DNA from 4 places in the Sporomusa sp. 246TCP1 genome. Region 4 is predicted to be linked to each of the others. Evidence: riboswitches for the same ligand, from Rfam matches in the RefSeq annotation. Region 4 holds a riboswitch; each other region holds the start of a gene.
What was found. A riboswitch is a leader RNA that binds a small molecule or an ion and turns the genes downstream of it on or off. The one in region 4 is predicted to bind cobalamin.
Positions count from the first base shown of each region.

Region 1: linked by a shared signal. The riboswitch ahead of cobT (nicotinate-nucleotide--dimethylbenzimidazole phosphoribosyltransferase) and the one ahead of AC1ECB_RS10790 (hypothetical protein) in region 4 are both predicted to bind cobalamin.
Region 2: linked by a shared signal. The riboswitch ahead of AC1ECB_RS10035 (hypothetical protein) and the one ahead of AC1ECB_RS10790 (hypothetical protein) in region 4 are both predicted to bind cobalamin.
Region 3: linked by a shared signal. The riboswitch ahead of AC1ECB_RS25655 (REP-associated tyrosine transposase) and the one ahead of AC1ECB_RS10790 (hypothetical protein) in region 4 are both predicted to bind cobalamin.

Region 1 is NZ_CM170492.1:3,893,055-3,896,214, reverse strand. It holds gene AC1ECB_RS18390 (ABC transporter substrate-binding protein) at 230-1,396, shown strand; cobalamin riboswitch at 1,500-1,682, shown strand; gene cobT (nicotinate-nucleotide--dimethylbenzimidazole phosphoribosyltransferase) at 1,761-2,801, shown strand; gene AC1ECB_RS18380 (nicotinate-nucleotide--dimethylbenzimidazole phosphoribosyltransferase) at 2,794-3,160, shown strand, end outside.
Region 2 is NZ_CM170492.1:2,033,629-2,036,788, reverse strand. It holds gene AC1ECB_RS10045 (VWA domain-containing protein) at 1-7, shown strand, start outside; gene AC1ECB_RS10040 (hypothetical protein) at 157-468, shown strand; cobalamin riboswitch at 963-1,146, shown strand; gene AC1ECB_RS10035 (hypothetical protein) at 1,325-2,185, shown strand; gene AC1ECB_RS10030 (4Fe-4S binding protein) at 2,186-3,133, shown strand; gene AC1ECB_RS10025 (2-hydroxyacyl-CoA dehydratase subunit D) at 3,126-3,160, shown strand, end outside.
Region 3 is NZ_CM170492.1:5,436,112-5,439,271, forward strand. It holds gene AC1ECB_RS25645 (methyl-accepting chemotaxis protein) at 1-601, opposite strand, end outside; gene AC1ECB_RS25650 (hypothetical protein) at 929-1,522, shown strand; cobalamin riboswitch at 1,575-1,743, shown strand; gene AC1ECB_RS25655 (REP-associated tyrosine transposase) at 1,867-2,634, shown strand; gene AC1ECB_RS25660 (hypothetical protein) at 3,104-3,160, opposite strand, start outside.
Region 4 is NZ_CM170492.1:2,238,551-2,241,710, reverse strand. It holds gene AC1ECB_RS10795 (sirohydrochlorin cobaltochelatase) at 120-1,070, shown strand; cobalamin riboswitch at 1,093-1,273, shown strand; gene AC1ECB_RS10790 (hypothetical protein) at 1,588-3,160, shown strand, end outside.

The DNA of each region.
Region 1 (3,160 bases), 1.7 Mb from region 4:
TCTTGAAAAAGCTCGGCGGATGTAATATAATGTAGAACTATAGTAAACAAGGTTAAAAAAATACTATAAAAGTATTTAGACAGGATACTTTTTATAGTATTTGGAAGGCCAACATTTCCTGAGCCTGAAACCATTCGTTGGAGAGTGCCGTTATCAGGCTCACTTTATGCGGGGATTGGAGATGCAAGGCAAGGTATTGTGGCCAAAAAAGAGGGGAGAAATTTACAAAATGAGTAGGTCAAGTGTAAAAATGGTAGCTGTGCTAACAGCAGTACTGCTAATTACCGGTGTTTTAGCCGGCTGTGGCGGTACATCATCTAATGAAATCAAAATTGGTGTATTAAATGAAATGACTGGTGGTAATGCCACCATGGGTACCTCGTCAGCCAATGGTGCCAAAATGGCGATTAAAGAAGCCAATGCCAAAGGTGGTGTACTTGGCAAACAGATTAAAGCGATTGTTGCTGATAACAAAAGTGAGCCCTCAGAGGCTGCCAATGCGATGACTAAACTGGCAACCCAAGATAAAGTTGTTGCTATTACCGGGATGTTTGCCAGCTCAAATGCCATTGCTGCTTCCAGTGTAGCTGAAGCAACCAAAATTCCTTTTCTGGCAGTAGGTGCCACCAACCCCAAGGTAACTGTTGATGAAAAAACCAATAAAGTAAAAGACTATACCTTCCGGGTATGTTTCATTGATCCCTTCCAGGGTACTGTTGGTGCTAACTTTGTACTTAATACCTTACAACTCAAAAAAGCTGTAATCTTAGTTGATAACAGCAGTGATTATAGCAAAGGCTTAGCTGCTTTCTTCAAGGATGCCTTTACAAAAGGCGGCGGTACAGTACTTGCCGAAGAAGCCTATCTGCAAAAAGACCAGGACTTCAAAACCATTTTGACCAAGGTCAAAGCACTCAATGCTGACATTCTGTATGTACCGGGATATTATGAAGAAGTAGGTAAAATTGTTAAACAAGCCCGTGAAATGGGGATTACTGTTCCTATGGTTGGCGGCGACGGCTGGGATTCACCGAAATTAGTAGAAATCGGTACTCCGGCGGCCTTAGATAATACCTATTTCACTAATCATTACTCTGTGGATGACACCAGCGCCGAATCCAAAGCCTTTGTTGAGGCCTACAAAAAAGAGTATGGCCAGGCACCTGACGCCTTGGCAGTACTTGGTTATGATGCTGCTAATGTGTTAATTGATGCCATTAAACGTGCCAACAGCACTGAGCCGGCTAAAATTCGCGAAGCATTAGCTGCGACTAAGGATTTTATGACCGTAACTGGCTCGACCACCTTAAATGCCACCCATGATGCTGTAAAAAATGCCGTCATCATTGAGATGAAAGATGGCAAGCAAATGTTTAAAGCCACTGTAAAACCGTAAACGGTTAATCACATAATAAGCAGTCACTTAGTTAAGTGGCTGCTTATTTTTTATAAGTTTATTGACGGTAGTAAGGCCGTCTGTTATAATGACCATAAAAATACACATATTTTTCGGCTAAGGTGCCCCTTAAGGGGAGAATAGGGAAGTCTGAGTATGGGAAGACTATACATAGGCGCGGGCCCACCACTGTACCAGGGAGATCTTACACGGCCACTCGTCAAGGGGAAGGCGTAAGAGTTAATGAACTGGGAGCCAGGAGACCTGCCTTATACCGCAACCATCCTTCATGGACAAGAAGGCTTTTTTGGGCTTAACCAAAAAAGCCTTTTGTTTTTGAATCAGAGAAATAATGGAGGTTATTATGAGTTTACTGCAAGCAACAGTAGCGAAAATTATGAGGCCGGATACAGTAATTAAAGATCAGGTAAAGACTAGACTGGCAGGTGTGTTACAGTCAGCAGGCAGCCTGGGACGATTGGAAGATATGGTTGAGCAGTATGCGGGGATAACAGGCGAGCTGAATCCGGCACTGCCTAAGCCTTGTATGGTGGTAGCTTCAGCTGACCATGGGGTAGCCAGACGAGTGGTGAGTGCCTATCCGATAGAAACAACAATTCATATGACAGCCAATTATCTTATCTCCCAAGGTGCAAGTGCCAATGCCTTTGCGAACTTCTGCGGTGCTGATATGGTTGTGGTTGATATGGGCGTTGCTGGCGATCTGTCATATGTTCCGGGACTGTGGCATCGCAAGATTGCCTATGGCACACAGGATTTTACCGCAGGCCCGGCGATGACGCGTGAGCAGGCCATCCAAGCAGTGGAAACAGGCATTGATATTGTTAATGACCGGGTGAAACATGGCTATAGTTGTTTTTGCCTGGGGGAAATGGGCATTGGTAATACCACGTCCAGCGCTACCATTGTTGGAGCATTCACCGGTCTCGCTCCGGAGAAAGTTACCGGGCGGGGCACCGGGATATCAGACAGCCGCCTTAAAACCAAGATGGACATTGTCGGTCAGGCTTTAGCTGTGAATAAACCGAATCCTCAGGATGGATTAGATGTTCTAGCCAAAGTGGGTGGATTTGAACTAGGTGCATTAGCCGGCGTAATTCTTGGCTCAGCCGCCAACCGCTGCGCTGTCGTCATTGACGGGCTCAACACGACGGCGGCGGCTTTAATCGCCAATGCCATTCATCCTCTGAGCAAAGAGTATATGTTTGCGTCGCACCTGTCCGGTGAACCGGCTCATATTATTGCGTTGCGTCAGCTTCAGTTAGAAGCTTGCCTGGAGCTGGGAGTCCGGCTAGGGGAGGGTATTGGGGCTTCAATGGTTGTCGATATGCTCTATGTGGCCATTAAGCTGCTAAATAATAGGGGAGGCAAAGCCAATGCTTGAAGAACTAATTGCAGCCATAAAACCACTTGATAGTATAGCGATGGAACGGTGTCAGCGGCGGGTCGATAATCTGACCAAGCCGTTAAATAGTCTGCATTCCTTTGAACACATTGCCTGTAAGCTGGCAGGAATTAGCGGCAATCCACGGCCACGGGCGCTGGAAAAAAGCATCATTATTATGGCCGCTGATAATGGCATAGCAATTGCAACTGACCAACAGCAACTGACAACAGCAGCTCGACTGACCGGCTTTTGTCAGGGGCAGGCGCCCATCCAGGTGTTTGCCGCCCATGTTCAGGCCAGACTAATTATGGTAGATATTGGTGTTGCAGCCGACCTGCCGCACTCGCCGGTAGTAT
Region 2 (3,160 bases), 200 kb from region 4:
GGGCTAGGAAAAGAGGATGAAGGGCAAGCAGCTGGCTCCAAGCTGCTTAAAAAAATAAAGCTTAAAATATTTTTGTTGACTCTATCCTAGGAAGATACCTTATCATTTTAGACAGGTTAAACGATTTGACCTAAAATATAAAATGAGGTGATTTACATGGCACATCCAAAGTATGAACTGCCAAAAACTCCCCATGCGGAATATCGTTATAAGATGGCGATGAAACATGTGGAAGCGGCGAAAGCTGCCGGGAAATCTTCGGAAGAAATCCACGAGATGTTTAACAAAATCATGAATTACGATATTGATAATTTAACAACTAACGACGAAGCCCACAAAAAATATCATTCTGCTGTTGCCCATGCCAAAAAAGCACTGGAAAACGGCAAGTCATCGGAAGAAGCCCATAAGATTTTCCAGCAGGTGCTGGAATCAAAAGGCGAAGGCCACTGCCATAAACACGAATAAAATACATAAGCGCTCTCTGCAAGCAAATGAGACCGCTTAAAAAGAAAACACGGCCTGCGCCAAAGGTTTAGCGCAAGCCGTGTTTTACTAATTTTTGTAGTCAACCTGGACCGCAATTTGTGTAACATATTCTTTGGGGTTAGCGGTGGCCCAGTAATTCCTTAATTGGCTAATGTAATCATCGCCGATAATTTCCAGATTATTTAGCTTTAAAGTCAAGCAACTTTTTGATTGCACTTTTATAGTTGCTGTGGTACCCGTCAGGAGTGGCAATTTTGGCATAGAGTCCTTGCGGTTTGATTTGCGCCTGGGGGTATTCGTCAGGATAGGAGATGCGGGTGAAGATCCGGGTTATTGCCAGATAGTTTTGCTTTCCGCGTGGCGCACAGCGGTCTTCAATATAAATAAAATTCTCCTTGACTCTACTACGGGTATATACTTTATAATTACCTTCATATAGGAGTGTGTCAAATATACTGATTTGAATTGCAAAACTGAATACCGATGAGATAGGTGCCCCCAAAGGGGGCTTAATAGGGAAGACCGGTGCAAAACCGGCGCGGTCCCGCCACTGTAATAGGGACAAATCCAAGATATACCACTGCAGCGAAAGCTTCGGGAAGGTTTGGACAAGCGATGACCCAGAGCCAGGAGAACTGCCTATCTGTCAATCACCGTTTTTTACCCACGAGCGATGGGAAGGGGATTATTGGAACAATCTACCCTTTACGGCTATTAATTTATGCCGGGATTTTTATTTGGATGGTTCTTTTTTGTAACAACCCCCTCCCCAGAACCTATGGGAGGGGGTTGTTTAAGTGGTGATGCTTAAAAGACAGCAGGAAGTGGGAAAGAAATGATTTCTAAACTTGCAGGCATTGTTCTATTGCTAGTTATTTCTTTTCAGGGCTGCGCAGAAAGCAGTAACATTGAAGATACTGCCTTTCTTTGGCTTGAATACGGCAAAAAGATCAATGAAACGAACGGCTCGATAACGCAAACTGTATATCTAAATAGCAGTTCTGATTCGCTAACTATTGCTGACATTAAAAATTTAACAGCATTTTATTGTGACGGACGACAGAAAGGTGAAAAACAATATTATATCATCCCGATAGAACAAAAAGACGGCCTTTATTTCTTAAGGGTCAATACTTCCACTCAGTTTCTTTATTATGTATATGTTACAGGAACCTGCGCCCAAGAACATTTTACAGCCCAGATAGCATTTCCTCTGTATGGAGATGGGTTAGATAAAAGTATAAAAAAGGAACCGGTGTTGCTGGAAAGTTCCAAAACATTTACGTCCATTGACCTGGTGTCAGCCGGGAATTTCCCCTGGGCTCAGACTGGCCAAACATTCCAGTTCCTATATAAGCCAATTCATCCGTCCGGCTATCCTGTCCAAGAAATGAAACTCATCGACATAGGCAATAAAAGTTATGAAAAACTTATGCCTGGTGATGATGGTAGGTTTTCCTTTACTCCGCCCCATGATCAACGATTAGATGACGGCGGATATCATGAATATAAAGAGACAATTATCTATACGGAAGAATTCGTGGGAAATGAAGTATATAAAACTTCAATGAATTTTCTCCTGCGCCGCTCATTGTCTGCTCACAATAATCTTACCCTGGGCTTATGTTTCTTCTTTGCTGTAATGGCAGTTATTTCAGGTGTTGTACTATTTCGAAGAAGGAGTTTTAAGTATTAAATGATAGGTACAATACGCTTGCTAATACAAAATCTTATGTTTGTGGTATGGACTTATGGCGGTCGCATTGGCTTGAATTTTGGGTATTCTATGCCCTGCTTTTCCTGCCCTTATGTTCATGGATGCGCTGGAAACTGTTATCTCATGGCGCTGCAGGGACAATGGGGGGTTGGCTTCTATTTTCCCGAGTTGCTTTCCTACAAAGGGTTTAAGGTAATACTGTATTTTTTGATCTTTGCTATTTTAACAATCGTATTGTCAAAAATATGGTGCGGCTGGATATGCCCGTTCGGTACATTGCAAGACTGGTTGTCCCAACTCAGAAAGAAGCTGGGAATACGGGAAACAGAACTTTCCTGGAAAACCCGGGAGCGCCTAAAGCCGGTTAAATATGTATTACTGGCACTGCTTCTTAGTATTCCGCTGCTGATTACATATGCAGGACTACATAGCGATTTTTACTTATTCTTCTGTCAGATTTGCCCGGCAAAACCGATTATGCCTCTGTTTGTTGGGGATACGCGAAATTTCGCGTTGGACTTTACGAACACAATCACCTTGACCTTTTCCGTAATATCCATAATGATTGCAGCTGGTACGCTGATAGGAAGTTTTTTCAAAGACCGATTTTTTTGTCTATTTTGCCCAATGCTGCCCTTGATTCAAATGTCTAAAAAAATCAGTTTTATCCGGTTTGAAAAATCGGTGCATACCTGCTCGGGCTGTGGTAATTGCCAAAGAATGTGTCCTATGGATATTAGGGATGTTCATCTTGAAAAGACGGAAAAAAACGTTATGAGTGAAGACTGTATGCTTTGTATGAGATGTATTGAGGCTTGTCCTGAAGACAATACATTGACTGCAAAATTTCTTAAGTACAACATATTTTCTTCGTCACGAAAATATGTTGCCCAAAACTATCAACAGGGGAAATCATTGGATGAATAAAATTGTGCAAACAGAAGAAGAACGCCG
Region 3 (3,160 bases), 2.8 Mb from region 4:
CGTGTTCACCGGCCCGGGCAGCTTCAATGGCTGCATTTAAGCCTAACAAGTTAGTTTGCGCTGCAATATTTTTTATGAATTGCAAAATTTCTGTAGAATGTTTATTTTTTTCTGCCAAATCGCTGGATAAATGGAATAGACGTTGCCCGGAGGCTGCAAGTTCACTGGCACTGCCTGCAATTTGATGAACGCTGTCAGCTGCCTGGGCGGTTGCGCTAACGATTTCCTCTACATTTTTAATCAAATTAAGGCTATGATTAAAATCAATGCCTGAACTTAATGTTCCAATAATTTCTTTATTTATCCCATAAATCGGCGTAAAAATTGTTTTTATTGGACGCCCGTAGACTTCCGGGGGGATATCCGCATAAGTATTAGCACCGGTACGGATACACTCTTCCACGGTTTGTATTCCTTGAATAGGTTTGCCTGTAGGAAGGTCTAGTTCAAATTTTTTGGCACGATAATAACCGAGATATTTTTTTAAATCAGTAAGTCCAACAGCCATGTCTTCTCTAACTATTTGATTTAGGTATGGGAGAACCAGTTTAAAGGCAGCTAAAATGGCCTCATTGGTTACGGGTTGATCCTCATGTTGCATAATTAACTCTCCTCGCCAATTTAATAGTTATTGTTTCGATAATTCGTCATTTTTTTAGGATATCCTTTTAAAAAAAGTAGCTTTTTTGACAAGACAAGGGGAGCAAGATAAAGAGCAGCTAATTAAAGTCAAGCCTTTAAAACAAAAAGTAGAAATTGAATAAAGTAAAAATAAAATAAACTTAATGTACAATATTAAGTTTATTTTTTAAGTTGATTTTTGTTTTGTATTGTTTTAATATGAGAAGGAGAAATATTTGTAAATATACCAAATATTTAACTGTTTAGGTAGTAAAAAACATTGAAAACATATTAGGGGTGTTAGTCATTGCTCAAACTTTGTAAATTGTTTTTAATCAGTTTGGCGTTTTTGGTTTCCCTAACGACAATGTGCTTTGCCAATACTATTGATACTCCTCAGTTAGCTTCTGAACAAATAGCGGCTAAAAAAATTTCAGTTGTCGTCTTTGCTTCTCGTAGCATACGTAATGACACTAAAACTATGAATACTCTAACCGCCAACATGGAGAAACTGTTTGATCCACATAAATACAATATAGAAATATTTGGGAAAGGACAGCAATCTTCAGCGTTTGTAGAGTTTACCGAAAGATTTCTTTCCAATCAAAAACCATTTATAAAAAAAGAAGATTGTTTTCAATATGCGAAAGATACTGACTCTGATTATGTAATATCTATTTTGATATATCCGATAGATGCGAGAGGATACGTAAGTAGATTTTCAATTTCTAGGGATTATAAAATGCAAGCTGATATAAAAGGCTTAGATGTTAAAAATAATAAATATATGTATAATCAAACTTTTATTTCGAAAAAATTGGATAGTCTCCGTCCCAGTACAGAAAGTGTTCTGAAAAATATGAGAGATGGATTATTATTACCGGAAGAATTGAAAAAATGATAACAAATACCTCCAACACTACTGGGAACAAGTAGGTCAATGGCTGCAAAACTTAATACCAATCGGTATAGGTGCTCTGAGGGGCTTAATAGAAGTCCAGTGTAAGACTGCCACTGTAATGGAGAGCAAGCCTGAGAAATGCCACTGGGAGGAAAGTCCCGGGAAGGTTCAGGCAAGCGATGAACCAGAGCCGGCAGAACTGCCTAAATGACAATCACCGCTAGACTCGCGAAGAGAAAACACGGGGACAGGGGAAATGTTTTAATTATTCAACTATTAACGTATAAACGGTGTCCCTGTCCCCATGTTTTCCCCCGAAGTAAGATAAAGATGGGGGTGAATGAATGCCAAGAATAGCAAGAAAAAAGAGTAAAAGTGGAATCTACCATATAATTGTGCGAGGAATAAACCGTCAGACAATCTTTGAAGATGAAGAAGATTGCAACCAATTACTTGAGGTACTACAACAATATAAAGAAAAAAGCGGATATGAGGTTTACGCATACTGTTTGATGGGAAATCATGTACACTTGTTGATGAAGATAGGAATAGAGCCATTAGAACAAGTAATGCGCCGGATATGTGGGAGCTATGTGTATTGGTATAATAATAAATATCAAAGAATAGGCAATTTATTTCAAGACCGTTTTAAGAGTGAACCAGTAGAAGATGATCAATACTTTCAAATCGTACTAAGATATATTCATCAAAATCCAGTAAAAGCGGGAGTAGTAAAGCATGTTGAAGAATATAAATGGAGTAGCTTTCACGAATATGTAAATCAAGCAAATTTGGTAAATATAAATGTGCTGTTTGGGATGATAAACGACGATAAAGAAATAATGATAGACAAATTTATAGAATATATCAATGAAATAAGCGAAGATGAATGTTTAGATATTGATAATGAGGTCAGGCAGAAAATTATGGACGAAGAAGCCAAAATAATAATAAAAACGGTATGTAATTTAAAAACTGCAATGGATTTGCAGCGGCTGGATAGTCACACAAGAAATACGTACTTAAGAATTCTTAAGCAGCAGCATAACCTATCAATTCGACAAATTGAAAGACTCACGGGAATTAATAGAGGCATTGTTTTAAAAGCATGAGGGCGGTGTCGACAACCCCGTCCCCTGGACACTTCCATAAGGTGGTGCCCCGGCACCCCCCGTACCTCCCGTAACCTCCCGGCCTTTGCCGGAAAAAGCGTTCCGTAGGAGAAAAGCCGGGCGGTATTCCGTTAAAAAATCCGTACTGTTTGAGCGTAGCGAGTTTACGGATTTTAGGAATATCGCCCGGCTTTTCAGCTTTTGGAGGCTTAGGGCATAGACCTTTTTTTACTTTTGGGGCAATGCCAAAAGTAAAACCCCCTTGCTTGAAGGGATAACACGGGGTCAGGGGGGATGTTTTAATTATTCAACTATTAGTGTAGAAACTGTGTCCCTGTCCCCATGTTTTTGGAGATGGTACTCTAATAGGGAATAGATCAAAAGACTAGGTCCTTTGATTACACATTAACAAAAAAGCCAGAATAGTAGACTGCTATTCTGGGCTTTTTTTACTCTGTACTTTTCGCTGTCAAGGTTTTAGACTTGCTCCGCCGCCAGGAATGAACTGGCAGGGCAATGCCAAGGA
Region 4 (3,160 bases):
TATGATATAAATAAACCAATACGCAAGAGGTAAGTCTACTTATTATTTCAATATGGAGGTGAATTGAGTTCTCTGTAAATTTCCACTAAATATTTGTACTAAATAAGGAGTGAAGAATTTTGAAAAAAACCATTTGGATTATGATGACCTTATTTTTGATGACAGTATGTTTTGGGGTCCTTATTATTGGACAAAAAACCTATGCTGCCGAAGCAACAGCAGGGAAAAAAGCAATTTTAGTTGTAAGCTTTGGCACTACTTTTGCAGATACGCGTAAAATTACAACAGAAGCGGTTGAAGACAAAATTAAAGCTGCATTCCCTGATTATGAAGTTCGCCATGCATTTACCTCTCGTATTATTATTAAACGATTAGCTGATCGTGACGGATTGCACTTTGATACAGAAAAACAGGCACTTGATAAATTGAAAGCCGATGGTTATAAAGAAATTATTATTCAACCGCTGCATATGGAAGCTGGTGATGAATATGCAAAACTTATGCATGTAGTTGATAATTATAAGAAATCCTTTGAAAAAATTTCCGTTGGTCGCCCGGTCCTGTACTACACCGGACAAGAGGGTGAAAAACCGGATGATTATTTGATTGCCATTAAAGCAATGCAAACTCAATTCCCTAAATTAGGAAAAGGTGAAGCAATTGCCCTAATGGGTCATGGCGGCGTAAATCCTTCTAATACAGCCTATGCAGCCCTTCAAATGAAAATTCAGGATGCGGGTTTAAAAAATGTTTTTGTATTCACAGTAGAGGGTTATCCTACCATTGAAAATGTGATTAAGGAATTAAAAGACAATAAAATTAAAAAAGTTACTTTAATGCCAATTATGTTGGTTGCCGGCGATCATGCAAATAACGATATGGCTGGTGACGATAAGGAATCCTTTAAATCACAGTTGATCGCCGCTGGATTCAAAGTAGAAACCTATATTCATGGACTCGGTGAAAATGTTGGCATTCAAGATATCTATGTACAACATGTAAAAGATGCTATTACCGGAGCTTATACCGAAAGAAGCAAAGATCGTCCGGCCATTCCGGTTATTAATTAGACACAAATTTTTTTATGGAAAATTAAATATATCCGAGATAGGTGCCTTAAAGGCTTAATAGGGAAGTCCGTTTAAATGACGGCGCGGTCCCGCCACTGTAACGGGGAGCAAGCTTAAGATATACCACTGGGATGATCGTCCTGGGAAGGTTTAAGCAAGCATTGATCCGAAGTCAGGAGAACTGCCTATCTGACAATCACCGTGTTACCCACGAGGTATGGGGAGGGGATTTAGTAGGCACTTTCAAAGTGTACCTAGCTTAATTCGTTTACTGGTTATTACTCCTGACCTTCCACGGCCAGGAGTTTTAATATTTTAGTCCATTTTCTTTACGCTCCTTAAGAACTTTGCGCCGTTGGCGCGGGTCAATATTGACCCTTTCTTTTTTCAATTCTGCTATGACATAAATAATAGAATTTATGCAAGGAGGCTGCTTATACGACGATAAAAGAAAAAATGCATCCCTTAAAAAATACAGGGGCTGCATTTTTTTATCGCTAAAAAAGGGGGAAAGCATTTGCCCATCAAAAAAGCACTGACCGGTTTAGTAACAGTGCTGTTTGTATTGCTGACAATTACTGGTCAGGCCCAGCATGGCCTGTCTTTTTCCTGTCAATTTCCCTATTATCTCGGGAAAGTCAGGGATTCTGTGACTCCTGGTACGCAAGCAGCAGCGCTTTTTAGTATTGAAAACCGCGATTCAGCCGATAAAGCGATAGTCATAACTATCAGCCTGCCGCCGGGTTTTAAGCCTGCTGGTTCTCAGGAAAATTGGGAGATAAACCAACAAGCAGACCATTATGTTTTAACAAGGCAAGAACTGCTGGCAGGCGGTTACAGCCAGTGGTATGACTTACTGTCCTTTCAAGTGGCATCAGAGCTGCCGCCTGGTAAGTATACAGCTGCTGTTACAGCCGGAGAAATTACGCAGCAGGTGCCGATTAATGTAGAGGTAGGTACCGGTAAAGCTGCCGCTCCTGTAACCATGGCAGGTATTGTTTTACCTTTGGATAAAGACGGCAAAACAGATGACCGTATGGGTCGCAACGTCTTAGTATTACGAGACCGGCAATGGGACTATTACAAAAATCTAGTCGTCGGCAAAGGCGCCTCTAATCAGGAGATTGAAGCCATTCACCCGGTAACGCATTTGGGAGTGGATATTGTAAATCCGTCCGGGGTGCAGAAGCTGGCTGTTGTTACTGTCCGGCTGTTGGATGCAGCCAGTCATCAGCCGGTGAACGGCTTGTTTACTCCTGGCTCAACCAATGAAGATGTAAATGGCGGAGCACTGGACCGGCAAAAAAATTTTTTAGAAGCTTTTACAGCCTTAAATGGTGACTCCTGGCAACGTCTGCAGATACCGGTATATGCAGATGAACGTGATTTGACTGGTGGTACTTATATTCTTCAAGCAGAACTACAAGACGGAATAAAGCCGCCGCTGGTGTGTGAAGTGCCGCTTATTATTGTAAAAAAAGACAACAAGGCGCTGGTAGTGGTCAGTATGGCAACACTAATGGTACTGGCAGGTCTGTTTGTGGCACTTAGACGTTTGCGACAAGTGCTGACGGTGTTAAAAACACGCTGGCTGGTAACCATCGCTTTATTTGGCGCGGCTGCGTTTGCGGTAGTTAATGTTCCGTCAACCTTGCTAAATGATTTTTTTCATATTCTACTGGGGCCGTTCGGTTTTTTGATTACCGGCCTATTTAATGGTGTATTTCTCTATATGATGGTGGTGGCACTGGTTATCTTAATTCCCCGCCCGGGTGTAGTGGCACTTATGACCCTTGTCCGCATGCTCTTAGGTATGCTGGCTTTTGGACAAATTTCACCCATTATTTTGTTGAACTATGGTATGCAGGCGCTCTTGCTGGAGCTTTTGATTTATGGCAGCGGGATGTATGGCTGGCTGCAAAAACGGGAAGATGAAAGCATACCCTGGGGCAAAATCGTGCTTTTGGCTATTAGCTGTGGCGTGGCTGATACTATTTCAACATATGTAGGATTGCAGGCTATGGCATTTTTGTATCGCATGTATTATGCTGCCTGGTATATTGCTTTGGTTTTGAGCATTAACGGATTTA